Regions from separate parts of the Streptomyces sp. NBC_01450 genome, predicted to be linked through region 2. Evidence: riboswitches for the same ligand, from Rfam matches in the RefSeq annotation. Region 2 holds a riboswitch; the other holds the start of a gene.
The links. A riboswitch is a leader RNA that binds a small molecule or an ion and turns the genes downstream of it on or off. The one in region 2 is predicted to bind glycine.
Positions count from the first base shown of each region.

Region 1: it holds a riboswitch for glycine, as region 2 does, so the genes downstream of both, gcvT (glycine cleavage system aminomethyltransferase GcvT) here and gcvP (aminomethyl-transferring glycine dehydrogenase) in region 2, are expected to answer to the same signal.

Region 1 is NZ_CP109480.1:4,022,286-4,029,197, reverse strand. It holds gene glyA (serine hydroxymethyltransferase) at 1-277, opposite strand, end outside; gene gcvH (glycine cleavage system protein GcvH) at 291-668, opposite strand; gene gcvT (glycine cleavage system aminomethyltransferase GcvT) at 797-1,915, opposite strand; glycine riboswitch at 1,950-2,061, opposite strand; glycine riboswitch at 2,062-2,162, opposite strand; gene OG568_RS17890 (AAA family ATPase) at 2,332-3,009, shown strand; gene OG568_RS17885 (enhanced serine sensitivity protein SseB) at 3,163-3,948, shown strand; gene OG568_RS17880 (enhanced serine sensitivity protein SseB C-terminal domain-containing protein) at 4,173-4,973, shown strand; gene OG568_RS17875 (ABC transporter permease) at 5,318-6,325, shown strand; gene OG568_RS17870 (ABC transporter substrate-binding protein) at 6,396-6,912, shown strand, end outside.
Region 2 is NZ_CP109480.1:9,099,746-9,106,657, forward strand. It holds gene OG568_RS40435 (DNA polymerase IV) at 1-1,177, shown strand, start outside; gene OG568_RS40440 (PRC-barrel domain-containing protein) at 1,293-1,664, opposite strand; glycine riboswitch at 1,779-1,874, shown strand; gene gcvP (aminomethyl-transferring glycine dehydrogenase) at 2,055-4,940, shown strand; gene OG568_RS40450 (DUF5999 family protein) at 5,040-5,246, opposite strand; gene OG568_RS40455 (hypothetical protein) at 5,679-6,263, opposite strand; gene OG568_RS40460 (glutamate-cysteine ligase family protein) at 6,801-6,912, shown strand, end outside.

The sequences.
Region 1 (6,912 bases), 5.1 Mb from region 2:
CGTTCGCGTGCTCGGCGCCGAAGAGCGCCTTGACGCGGTCGATGGCGATCTGCTCGACCACGTCGACGTGCTCGCAGCCGCCGTAGTAGCGACGGCCCGGGTAGCCCTCGGCGTACTTGTTGGTCAGGACCGAACCCTGGGCCTCCATGACCGCGACCGGAGCGAAGTTCTCCGAGGCGATCATCTCCAGGGTGGACTGCTGGCGGTGCAGCTCGGCGTCGACGGCGGCGGCGACGTCCGGGTCCAGCTCGTGCAGGGGCGTGTTCAGAAGCGACATCAGTCAGAAGTCCTTAAGAGCCGGAGAACTCGGTGTACTCGTCCGCGGAGAGCAGGTCGGCCGGCTCCTCCGCGACGCGTACCTTGAACAGCCAGCCGCCCTCGAAGGGGGCGGAGTTCACCAGCGACGGGTCGTCCACCACGTCCTGGTTGGCCTCCACGACCTCGCCGGTGACCGGCGCGTACAGGTCGCTGACCGACTTGGTCGACTCCAGCTCGCCGCAGGTCTCGCCCGCGGTCACCGTGTCACCGACCGCGGGAAGCTGGGCGTAGACGACATCGCCGAGCGCGTTGGCCGCGAACTCGGTGATGCCGACCGTCGAGACGCCGTCCTCGGCGACCGACAGCCACTCGTGCTCCTTGCTGTAGCGCAGCTGCTGGGGGTTGCTCATGGCCTGAATTCTCCTGTACGCGGGGGAGTGGGGATGAACGGGATGACCGGGTGGTCTTGGGATACGAGACGTGACACAGAGGCGTGCGTCACGTGGGCGCGCTGGACGGGGCCCTTTCGGCCCCGAAGCTACTTCTGGCGCTTGTAGAACGGCAGCGCCACGACCTCGTAGGGCTCATGGCTGCCCCGGATGTCCACGCCGACCCCGGCCGTGCCCGGAGCGGCGTGCGCGGCGTCGACGTACGCCATCGCGATGGGCTTGCCCAGCGTCGGGGAGGGGGCGCCGGAGGTGACCTCGCCGATCACCTTGCCGCCGGCGACGACCGGGTACCCGGCGCGCGGTACGCGACGGCCCTCGGCGACGAGCCCGACGAGTACCCGCGGGGGGTTCTCCTCGGCGCGGGAGGCGGCCTCCTGGAGCGCGGTACGCCCCACGAAGTCGCCCTCCTTCTCGAACTTCACGACCCGCCCGAGCCCCGCGTCGAAGGGGGTGAGCGCGGTGGTCAGCTCATGCCCGTACAGCGGCATGCCCGCCTCCAGGCGCAGCGTGTCGCGGCAGGAGAGGCCGCAGGGGACGAGCCCGACGGGCGCGCCCGCCTCCGTCAGCGCCTGCCACAGCTTCTCGGCGTCGGACGGGGCCACGAACAGTTCGAAGCCGTCCTCGCCCGTGTAACCCGTGCGGGCGATCAGCGCCGGGACGCCCGCGACGGTGCCCGGCAGACCCGCGTAGTACTTCAGCCCGTCCAGGTCGGCGTCGGTCAGCGACTTGAGGATGCCGGGGGACTCGGGGCCCTGCACGGCGATCAGCGCGTACGCGTCCCGGTCGTCGCGCACGAGGGCGTCGAAACCGGCGGCGCGCTCGGTCAGCGCGTCGAGCACCACCTGGGCGTTGGAGGCGTTCGCGACGACCATGTACTCGTTTTCGGCCAGCCGGTAGACGATCAGGTCGTCCAGGATGCCGCCGTCCTCCTGGCAGATCATCGTGTAGCGGGCGCGGCCGACGCCGACGGAGGCGATGTTGCCGACCAGCGCGTGGTTCAGAAGGGCCGCGGCCCCCGGCCCGGTGACCGTGATCTCGCCCATGTGCGAGAGGTCGAAGAGACCGGCCCGGGTGCGCACGGCGAGGTGCTCGTCGCGTTCGGAGCCGTAGCGCAGGGGCATGTCCCAGCCCGCGAAGTCGGTCATCGTCGCGCCGAGCGAGCGATGCAGGGCATCGAGTGCGGTGAGACGGGGTGCGTTACTGCTCATCGGTGGGGCTCCCAAGGCATGACGGCGAGGTCGTTCCTCCCCATCTGTCATCGGAACCTGAGAGGTTCATCAAGACCCCGCGAACGGAGGTCCTGACTTGCACCTTGGGTGGAGCCACTGGACAGTGGCCCGCTTTTCAGATGTGCCTCGCCCGCGCGGTAACGGGGCCTGAGAGATTCAAGGGAGGGACTTGCTCCTTCGGCGCCCGGGTACCCGAAGGTTCCCGGAACTCTCCCGCGCGGATTCAAGCGGCCGGTATGCAGTTGGCGGGCACATCATCGCACGCGTCGTCCCGATCACGGCAGTCCGCATCTGTAACCGGCCTGTGGCAGTCCGCGTACGGAAACGAGAGACACCGCGCATTACCTTCTCTTTACACTCGACGGGGATGGGACTCCACACCCAAGGGGAGGACGATCACGGTGAACAGGACCACGGCGTACGCCACGACCTCGGGCCTCGCGCTGCCCGAGCAGCCCGGCGCCCCGGCCGGGGCCCGGGAGGTCCGCGGAGCGCTTCCGGCGGCCGTCGTCCGCGACCTCAGGGAGCGCGCGGGACACTCTCCGCACGGTCTGTACTTCGGAGCGGCCGACGTCGTCGTGGTCACCGGGTTGCCCGGCAGCGGCAAGTCGACCCTGATGCGCCGGGCCGTCGAAGGCCCGCGCGTCGACTCCCAGGACACCCGGGACCGCTGGGACGAGCGGACGGCCGGATGGCTGCCGTACGCCGTCTACCGCCCCCTCGTCCGCCTCGCGCACTACGCGGGCCTGCGCCGCGCGCTGCGCTCGGGCGCCGGGGTCGTCGTGCACGACTGCGGTACACAGGCCTGGGTGCGGCGCTGGCTCGCCCGCGAGGCCCACCGCCGCGGCGGCACCCTCCACCTGCTGCTGCTCGACGTCACGCCCGGTACGGCGCTGGAGGGCCAGCGCGAGCGCGGCCGGGGCGTCTCCCGGTACGCGTTCGCCCGTCACCGGGGCGCGGTCGCGCGGCTGCTGCGCTCCGTCGAGCGGGGTGACCTGCCGGAGGGCTGCGGCTCGGCGGTGCTCCTCGACCGGGAGGCGGCGGACGTACTGCGGCGGATCGACTTCGGGTGACCGGCAGCGGAAGAGAGGGGCGGACAGTGGCCGGGAGCGCCGGATGGCGGCCGAGACCGGCCGAGAGCGGCTGTGAAGTCGTACAGGCCCACTAATCTTTCCAGCCAGGACACCAGAACAGTGGTTCACCGCAGGCGGTAGACAGGTAGACAGATGGACTTCTCCGACTTCCCGGAATTTCCGGCCTCAGCGCACCCCCACCCGCACGGCGGATGGCCGGGCAACGAACTGGAGGAGGTGCTCTCCGCGTCCCTCGGAGTGCCCACCGCCGGTGGCCGCATCGTCGAGGTCCTCGGCCGCAGCTTCGTCTGGGTGCCGCTGCCCAACGGCGGCGGACCGGACGCGGCGGCCCTCGACCTGCCCACCCTGGAGATCGAGGGCCAGGTGTACGTGCCGGTCTTCAGCTCCGAGGAGCAGTTCCGACAGGTCGTCGGCAGCCATCTGTCGTACACCATCGCGCCCGCCGTCGAGTTCGCCCGCGGGCTGCCCCCGCAGGTCGGCATCGCGATCAACCCGGACGGGGTGGTCGGCGTGCCGCTGCCGCCCCTCGCGGTCGCCGAGCTGTGCCGGGCCGGGCGCACCCCGCTGGACGGGCCCACGACCGGAGGCCGGGTGAGGCTCTTCGAGCCCGACTGGCAGGACGACCCGGTGGACTTCCTCGCCGCCGCCTCGGCCGAGTTCGCGGCGACGGGAGTCGTACTGACCGCCCGCCGCTGTCTCGCCAGCATCGAGGGCGATGACCCGGTCATGTTCGTCGGCGTCGAACTCTCCCTGTGGGAGGGGGACCTCCGGGCACTCCCCATGGACGCGCTCGCCCGCGCCCTCGCCCGGGTCGCGGTCAAGTGGCCGGTGAACCTGGTCCTCCTCGACGTCGCCCAGGACCCGGTGGCCGACTGGATGCGCGCCCAAGTGCGGCCCTTCTATCAGCAGGCTCAGTAGGAGCGCCCCGAAAGGGGCCCGGGGCTGTGACCGATTTGCGGCTCCGCCGCGTGGGCGCGAGCAACCACGACGGACCTGCCGCGACCCGAACACGGCAAGCCCCGAGCCCCCAACCGCTTCCCCAGCGGAGCGCATTCGCCGCTTAAGCTGGTTTCATGGCTCGGCCGGGGTTCGGCCGAGGTGTTGGTCGACGTCATGATTTCTTCGCGAAGGGGCGGTTGAGGGTGAGCGCGTCGGGCACGGCCGCGGCCGGTCAGGTCGAGCACATGCTGCGCCAGGTGACGCCCGGGCGTTACGACGCCTACGAGGCGCTCCTTCGCGCGCTCGCGACCCCGTCGTCCGGCCAGGTGTGGATGCTGCTCTGGCACGGCCAGGCCGGTTCCCCGGACGCCCAGTACGGGAACATGGAGGTGGACGGCTTCGGTTACGCGCCGTGCGTCACCTCCGCCCAGGAGCTCTCGGCCAGTGGCTGGAACCGGTCGTACGAGGTCGTCGACGGACTCGACGTGGCCCGCACCCTCTACCCCGACCACTTCGGACTCTGGCTCAATCCGCACGCCCCGGGCGGCGGGGTCGGCGTCCCATGGCTCGATCTGCGCAGAATCGCGGCGGGTCTGGAGCGCCAGCCCGCCGGCCCGCTGCGGCTGTCCGAACCCGGCATCGAGATCCCGCAGTTCTACGCCCTGCTCACCCAGAACGCGCATCGCACCACCGCCGTGCGCTCGCTGCGCCGTGCCTGGGTGCAGCCGGCGCTCGGGGCGCCGTATCTGGCCATCGGGCTCGACGTCTACGACACCTCGCCGCCCGCCGTCGACTCGGTGCGGGCGATGATGCAGCAGTCCATCGGCGCGGTTCCGGACGGGCTGCCCGTGTCGACCGTCGCGATGTCCGACGAGTACGACCCGGTGGCGATGTGGCTGCGCGCCAACGCGCGGCCGTTCTACGACCGCGAGGCCCACGCGGCCCCCGCCCAGGCTCCGACGGCGGGTGGGTACGGCTATCCACCGGCACCCGGCGGATACTGATCCGCGGTCCGGCGAATCGTGAAGGATCAGCGAGGGTCCTTCACCGAGGCTCTGCATTTCTTCGCGCGTAGATCACAAGGGATCGTCCGGTTAATGTCCGTATTCACCTCCGGCGTCCCAACTGCCCCGCGTCCGACCCCCGTTACCCGGCGTCCGGATAACGGAACCCTCCTGAAGGCATCACGTTTACGCATCCATTCGCCTTCAAGTCTGGCTACAGATCACCGAGGCGTTGAAGACTCCCGCTCCAGGGGGGTTAGCCCCTGTGTACGACGGACTGATCACGCCGCTACGAGCGGCACGTGTGGGCCGGCTACCGCCGGTTGAGAGGGGCCCCTGCCACGATGACGGCACCATTGCACGAGCCGACTGCCGAATCGGCCCCGAGCGCGGCCGAAGAAGCGGCGGTTGCCGCCGCCGGAGAGAAGGCCGTACAGGGGCGTTCCCTGGGCCGGATCGCCTGGGAGCGCCTGAAGAGGGACAAGCTCGCCCTGACCGGCGGCATCGTCGTGCTCGTCCTCATCGTGATCGCCCTGCTCGCGCCAGTGATCACTCACCTGCTCGGGCAGGACCCGGACACCTTCAACGAGAAGCTGATCGACCCTCTGTTCGGCACTCCCACGGGGTCATTGGGCGGCATCAGCGGTGACCACCTGCTGGGCGTCGAGCCCGTCAACGGCCGCGACATCCTCGCCCGCATCCTCTACGGTGCCCGCGTCTCGCTCCTGGTGGGCTTCCTGTCCGCCGTGGTCGCCGTCGTCCTCGGCACCGTCCTGGGCATCCTGGCCGGCTTCTTCGGCGGCTGGGTCGACTCGCTCGTCAGCCGCGTGATGGACGGCCTGCTGGCCTTCCCGCAACTCCTGTTCACGATCGCCTTGGTCTCGGTGATGCCGAACGACATGCTGGGCCTGTCCGGCTCCAACGTGCGCGTGTTCGTGATGATCCTGGTCATCGGCTTCTTCGGCTGGCCCTACATCGGACGGGTGGTGCGCGGGCAGACGCTCTCGATGCGTGAGCGCGAGTACGTCGAGGCCGCGCGATCGCTGGGCGCTGGGCGCTTCTACATCCTGTTCAAGGAACTGCTGCCCAACCTGGTCGCACCGATCATCGTCTACACGACGATGATGATCCCCACGAACATCCTCACCGAGGCTGCACTCAGCTTCCTGGGTGTGGGCGTCAAGCCGCCCACCTCGTCCTGGGGACAGATGCTGTCGAGCGCGATCGACTACTACGAGTCCGACCCCATGTACATGGTGGTCCCTGGTGTGGCGATCTTCATCACCGTCCTTGCCTTCAACCTCTTCGGCGACGGCGTGCGGGACGCGCTGGACCCGAAGGCCTCCCGCTGAACCGCCTTACCCCAAGCGTCCCGTGGCATTGACACGGGGTCTCTCATCAAAATCCGGAGGATCCGAGATCGTGACTACCCAACGCACCTCAGGGCGGCGGAAGCAGGCGTTGGCCGCTGCTGCCGCGGTCGCCGCGCTGCTGACCACGGCGGCGTGCGGCGGCGGTGACAGCGACGGCGGCGACAAGGGCTCGAAGACCGGCGCGGCCGGCTTCGACGCTGCCAACAACAAGGTCGCCCAGGCCTCCCTGGTCAAGAAGGGCGGCACGCTGCGGTTCGGCGGTGCCCAGGATGCCGACTCGTGGGACACCACGCGTGGCTACTACGGCTTCATGTGGGACTTCGCGCGCTACTACAGCCGCCAGCTGGTCACGGGCAAGGCGGAGCCGGGCAAGGCAGGCGCCGAGCTCACCCCGGACCTCGCCACGGGTCTCGCGAAGGTCACGGACGACGGCAAGACCTACACGTACACCCTGCGTGACGGCGTCACGTGGGAGGACGGCAAGCCGATCACGTCCAAGGACGTGAAGTACGGCATCGAGCGCGTGTGGGCGCAGGACGTGCTGTCCGGCGGTCCGACGTACCTCA
Region 2 (6,912 bases):
CCTCGTGCCCCGCTTCACGCTCTACCGGGAGATCAGTGAGCAGGTGATGGGGCTGCTGAGGGCGTTGTCGCCGCTGGTGGAGCCGCTGAGCCTGGACGAGGCGTTCGTCGATCTGGAGGCCGGGGAAGCGGCCTGGGACGAGGCTTCCGCGCGGCTGGCCGGGGCGAAGCTGCGCGTGGACATCCGGACCGTCACGGGGCTGACGGGATCGGTGGGGCTCGCCGGGTCCAAGATGCTCGCCAAGATCGCCTCGGAGCAGGCCAAGCCCGACGGTCTCGTGGTCATAGAGCCGGGGACCGAGCGCGCGCTGCTCGGGCCCATGTCGGTGCGGACACTGCCGGGTGTCGGGCCCGCGACGGGGGACCATCTGCGCCGGGCCGGGATCACCACGGTCGACGAGATCGCCGAGGCGGGCGAGGACGAGCTCGTACGGCTGCTGGGGAAGGCCCACGGGCACGCGCTGTACGCGATGGCGCTGGCGCATGACGAGCGGCCCGTGGTGGCCGAGCGGGAGACGAAGTCCGTGTCGGTGGAGGACACCTACGACGTGGACATCCACGACCGGATGCGGGTCGGCCTGGAGGTGCAGCGGCTCGCCGACCGGTGTGTGCGGCGGCTGCGCGACGCGGGGCTGTCCGGGCGGACCATCGTGCTGAAGGTACGGAGATACGACTTCTCGACGCTGACCCGGTCCGAGACGCTGCGGGGGCCGACGGACGACCCAGGCGTCGTACGGGAGGCCGCAGCGCGGCTTCTGGAGGCCGTGGACACCACCGGGGGCGTACGGCTGCTGGGGGTCGGCGTCTCGGGGCTCGCCGACTACACGCAGGAGGACCTGTTCGCCCAGGCCCAGGCCCAAGCGGAGGCCGAGGCGGAGGCCGCCGCGGGGGAGGCGGCGGTGCCGGAGCATCCGGACGAGGAAGGGGCGCAGGACACGGTCCCTGAGCAGGTGCCGCCTGCTGAGCGGCGGTGGCCCGCGGGGCATGACGTGCGGCATGCCGAGTACGGGCACGGGTGGGTGCAGGGAAGTGGGCTGGGGCGGGTGACTGTGCGGTTCGAGACGCCTTACTCCGAGCCGGGGCGTGTGCGGACGTTTCGTACGGATGATGTCGCGTTGGAGTTGGCTGATCCGTTGCCGTTGGTGCGGGGGACCGTTTGCGATCGCCGTGGGGGGTGAAGTCGGATCGGCGCCGCGGGCGGAATGTGGCCGGCCGCGCCCACGCGGGGGAGCCACATGATGTCAGAGCCCCGCGCCCCTGACGGGGCGCGTCAGCTGGGCCCCATCCGAGAAGTCAACCCTCGTCCGTGCCCGCCAGGCGGCCGAAGTCTCGGTCCGGGGGTGGGGGCGGGGGTGTCACGTCCAGGCCGTAGTGGTGGTAGAGCTGGAGTTCCTGTTCGGGGGAGAGATGGCGGCCCACGCCGAAGTCGGGGGCGTCCCTGATCAGGGCGCGCTCGAAGGGGACACGCAGCGTGCCCTCGACGAGTTCGCTGGGCTCCAGCGGAACGAAGGCGTCCCTGCTGAACAGACCCGTCCGTATGGCGGCCCACTCCGGGACGCCGGTCGCGTCGTCGAGATAGACCTCGTCGACCGTGCCGATCTTGGCGCCGTTACGGTCGAGCGCCTTGCGGCCGATCAGGTTGCGCGGATCGATATCGGTCTGCACGGGCCCTCCACTCGCTAGCAACTCATCCGTAAGCACTACAAAAGAGCACATTCGGGAAGGTGGCCACTCGAAAGCTCGTGCGTTGTCCTCGCTGGTAGGCTTGCAGACGGCTGCTGACCCCGTGCGGGAGAGTCCTCCAGACACCACCGGAGGCGCCGAAGGAGCAAATCCTCCCCGGAATCTCTCAGGCACACGTACCGCACGGACGAGGTCACTCTGGAAAGCAGAGCGGGTGTCGAAGGCCTCCGCTCTCACCGACGGTGAAAGTCGGGTCGCAGCGAGCGGGCGGTCCGGTGAAGCTCTCAGGTTGAGATGACAGAGGGGGAGGCCGTCGGGGTACCCACGTCGTGGTGCCCCTCGAAGGTCGCGTCAGACCAGGAGGCCTCCGCAATGACCGCCCATCGCATTCCGCTCTCCGAGCTCGAACAGGGAATCCCCTTCGAACAGCGCCACATCGGGCCCGACTCCGAGGCGCAGGCGAAGATGCTCGCGCAGGTCGGCTACGGCTCGCTCGATGAGCTGACGGCCGCCGCGGTGCCGGACGTCATCAAGAACGCCGAGGCGCTGGAGCTGCCGGGCGCGCGTACCGAGGCCGAGGTGCTGGCCGAGCTGCGTTCCCTCGCGGACCGCAACCAGGTGCTCGACTCGATGATCGGCCTCGGCTACTACGGCACGTTCACGCCGCCGGTGATCCTGCGCAACGTCATGGAGAACCCGGCCTGGTACACCGCGTACACGCCGTACCAGCCGGAGATCTCCCAGGGGCGGCTCGAAGCGCTGCTGAACTTCCAGACCGTCGTCGCCGAGCTGACCGGGCTGCCCACCTCCGGCGCCTCCCTGCTCGACGAGGGCACCGCCGCCGCCGAGGCGATGGCGCTGTCCCGGCGCATGGGCAAGAACAAGAAGGGCCTCTTCCTGGTCGACGCGGACACCCTGCCGCAGACCGTCGCCGTGATCGAGACCCGCGCCGAGCCGACCGGCGTCGAGGTCGTCGTCGCCGACCTGAGCGAGGGCATCCCGGCCGAGATCGCCGGGCGTGAGATCAACGGCGTGCTGATCCAGTACCCGGGCGCCTCCGGGGCCGTACGCGATCTGAAGCCCGTCATCGAGCAGGCGCACGAGCTCGGCGCGGTCGTCACGGTCGCCGCCGACCTGCTCGCCCTCACGCTGCTCACCTCGCCGGGTGAACTCGGCGCCGACATCGCGGTCGGTACGACCCAGCGCTTCGGCGTGCCGATGGGCTTCGGCGGTCCGCACGCCGGATACATGGCGGTGCGTGAGAAGTTCGCGCGCAGCCTGCCCGGCCGGCTGGTGGGCGTCTCCGTGGACGCGGACGGACACAAGGCGTACCGGCTCGCCCTGCAGACGCGGGAGCAGCACATCCGGCGCGAGAAGGCGACCAGCAACATCTGCACGGCGCAGGTGCTGCTCGCGGTGATGGCCGGCATGTACGCCGTCTACCACGGTCCCGAGGGCCTGCGGACCATCGCACGGCGTACGCACCGGTACGCCACGATCCTCGCCGCGGGTCTGACGGCCGGCGGGGTCGAGGTCGTGCACGGCACCTACTTCGACACGCTGACCGCGCGGGTGCCGGGCCGGGCCGCCGAGATCGTGGCGGGCGCGCGCGACGGAGGCGTCAACCTCCACCTCGTCGACGCCGACCACGTGTCGATCGCCTGCGACGAGACCACCGCCCGCAGGCAGGTGGGCGCCGTCTGGACCGCGTTCGGCGTCGACGGTGACATCGAGGCCCTGGACGCCACCGCCGAGGACACGCTGCCCGCCGGGCTGCTGCGCACCGACGACTACCTCACGCACCCGGTCTTCCACCAGTACCGCTCCGAGACCGCGATGCTGCGCTATCTGCGCAAGCTGTCCGACCGCGACTACGCGCTCGACCGCGGCATGATCCCGCTGGGCTCCTGCACCATGAAGCTCAACGCGACCACCGAGATGGAGCCGGTCACCTGGCCCGAGTTCGGCCAGCTGCACCCCTTCGTGCCCGCCGAGCAGGCGCAGGGCTACCTCACGCTCATCCAGGAGCTGGAGGAGCGGCTCGCCGAGGTCACCGGGTACGACAAGGTGTCCCTCCAGCCGAACGCGGGCTCCCAGGGCGAGCTGGCCGGGTTGCTCGCCGTCCGCGGCTACCACCGTGCCAACGGCGACGACCGGCGCACCGTGTGCCTGATCCCGTCCTCCGCGCACGGCACGAACGCCGCGAGCGCCGTGATGGCGGGCATGAAGGTCGTCGTCGTGAAGACCGCCGAGGACGGCGAGATCGACGTCGAGGACCTGCGCGCGAAGATCGAGCAGTACCGCGATGAGCTGGCCGTGCTGATGATCACGTACCCCTCGACGCACGGTGTGTTCGAGGAGCACGTCGCCGACATCTGCGCGCAGGTGCACGAGGCGGGCGGGCAGGTGTACGTCGACGGCGCCAACCTCAACGCGCTGGTGGGTCTCGCCAAGCCGGGCCACTTCGGTGGTGACGTCTCGCACCTGAACCTGCACAAGACGTTCTGCATCCCGCACGGCGGCGGCGGTCCGGGCGTGGGCCCGGTCGGCGTACGCGCGCACCTGGCGCCGTACCTGCCGAACCACCCGCTGCAGCCCGCGGCCGGTCCCGAGACCGGCGTGGGGCCGATCTCGGCCGCTCCCTGGGGCTCGGCGGGCATTCTGCCCATCTCCTGGGCGTACGTCCGTCTCATGGGCGGTGAGGGCCTCAAGCGGGCCACGCAGGTGGCGGTGCTGTCCGCGAACTACATCGCCAAGCGCCTGGAGCCGCACTTCCCGGTGCTCTACACCGGCCCCGGTGGGCTGGTCGCGCACGAGTGCATCATCGATCTGCGTCCGCTGACCAAGGCGACCGGCGTCAGTGTCGACGACATCGCCAAGCGGCTCATCGACTACGGCTTCCACGCGCCGACGATGTCCTTCCCGGTGGCCGGCACGCTGATGATCGAGCCGACCGAGTCCGAGGACCTGATCGAGCTCGACCGGTTCTGCGACGCGATGATCGCCATCCGTACGGAGATCGGCAAGGTCGGCTCGGGCACCTGGGCGGCCGAGGACAACCCGCTGCGGAACGCGCCGCACACGGCTGCCGCGCTCGGTGGCGAGTGGGAGCACGCGTACTCCCGCGAGGAGGCCGTCTTCCCGGCGGGCGTCTCGGCCGCGGACAAGTACTGGCCGCCGGTGCGCCGCATCGACCAGGCGTACGGCGACCGGAACCTGGTGTGTTCCTGCCCGCCGCTGGACGCTTACGAAGAGTAATCACCCTCGGATACGCGTCGGGGCCGGTTCGGAGATGACGTCTCCGGGCCGGCCCCTCTTCATGTCCGGGTGGCGGTCACCGCCACCCGGTGGTGCGCCTCAGGCGGCGGTCATCACGTGCTCGCTGCCCTGGGGGCGGTGCGGGGCGATGATCTGGCCGTCAGGCAGGAGCTCACCGGTGTCCTCGAAGAGCAGAACGCCGTTGCACAGGAGGCTCCATCCCTGCTCCGGGTGGTGCGCCACGAGACGGGCGGACTCCCGGTCGGCTGATTCGGCTGTCGGACACGGTGGCTGGTGCTGGCACATGGATGGGATCTTTCGCTGGGATGAGAGATGAGTGGTGGCTGTGGTGTCTTTCCCGCGGCTTGAAGTGCTCATGGCCGCCCCCCGTGGTGTGTGTTTGGAACCCAGTGTTGCCCTACGGGCGTCAATCCGCAGGGATTTCGCAGCAGCGCTCCTCACAGGTTGGAGACGCGTCACCTGTGCGGACGGTTCAGTCCAACTGCACCGTCCCTTCGGGGGGTTCGCGGTGGCCGGATGGGGCTAGTCCGGTCGGGCGGATGGGGCGTTCTCCCTCGTACGAGCGCTGTCGGGCCCGAACGAGCGGCCGGGTTCGGGATCGGGTCCCGGGGTTCTCCGGATCTGGGCTCCGGGTTCGAACGGCCCCGTGCCCCGCGACCGGTACAACGGTGGCGGGGCACGGGGCGATGCGCTCGATGTGCTTCTCCGGGCGGGCGCTTACGCGGGCGAGCTGAGCAGCGGGGCGGGAGTGAGCCGGTGCGTGAGGACCGGGAGGAGTTCGGCGACGCGGTGCGGGCGGTGCGCGGCGATGCCGGGCGGCGCGGGCGCCAGTGGCACCAGGAGATCGGTGGCCGCCGGGTGTCCGGTGGCGCCGTCCGCGGCGCAGTCCCCGTGCAGCCAGAGGGTGAGCATGTAGAGCTCGGGAACGGACAGCAGCCGCGGCTGATACGACTGGCTCATGTTCTCGGCGTGGCGCAGGGCGCGCTCGGTCGAGGCGATGTAGGGGCCTTCGAAGAAGTGCGAGAAGGCCCAGCCGTCCGGGGTGAGCATGGTCTCGGCCGCGGCCACCGAGCGGTCGCCGCAGCGGATCAGGAAGCGCCATCCGGCGAGCCGGGTGGTCGCGGCGCCGGCCGGTGCGATGCGGTCCAGGACGTGTACGGGCAACGGGAGTTCGGGGGTGACGGGTCCCTGGGCCATGCGCAGGGACGGGGTGCGGGCCTCGCGGACTGCGGTGGGGGAACCGAGTGCCGTGAGGACGGTGCGCAGGGCGGGCGAGGGAGCCGGGGGGACATGCAGCGGCATGGTGGGTCGCCTCTCATTCGACAGGCACAGTGGCGCGAGGGCGGGGGCGGACGGCGCTGTCAGCTCTCGGGGTCGGAGGAGCGAGGGGTCTGGATCTGCCGACAGGATGTCGCCTGCCGCACGTCACTTCGACGACAGGACCTTGGACCGCGAGCGCCAACTCTCCGCCTCGTTTGCGGAGTTTATACGACACGTGTTCAGATGGTGTTTCGTCTAGCCGTCCTGAATATGAAGAGCAAGGCGGTATTCGGTCGACGAAACGAGAGGTTCATCCCGGTTCTGCGTCGGGGCCCGGCGGTGACCTCGGAATTCCCTGCCGGAGCGGTCGGCCGATTCTCGTCGGCGTTTTTCACGAGATCGTGTCAGGCTGAAACTGTGCTCTGGTTCATGCCCCGTGAATGTGCCTCCGGACAACGGGTACCAGGGTAGCGGTCGACGAGGCTCTGCAGGGCGTTATCGATCGTGTTGCCTGGGCATCATCCTCCGGGACGGCAGGGGCCGGAGGATCGGCCTGCCCATTCGAGGAGGGACGCTTCGATGGGAGAGAAGGTCGTGGCAGGGTCGTACGACCTGTCCGATCGCCGGCACTACCGAGGCAAGCTCCGGCGGTGTCTGGCGGGGCTGGAGCGGCTGCTGGAGGAGAAGCGGT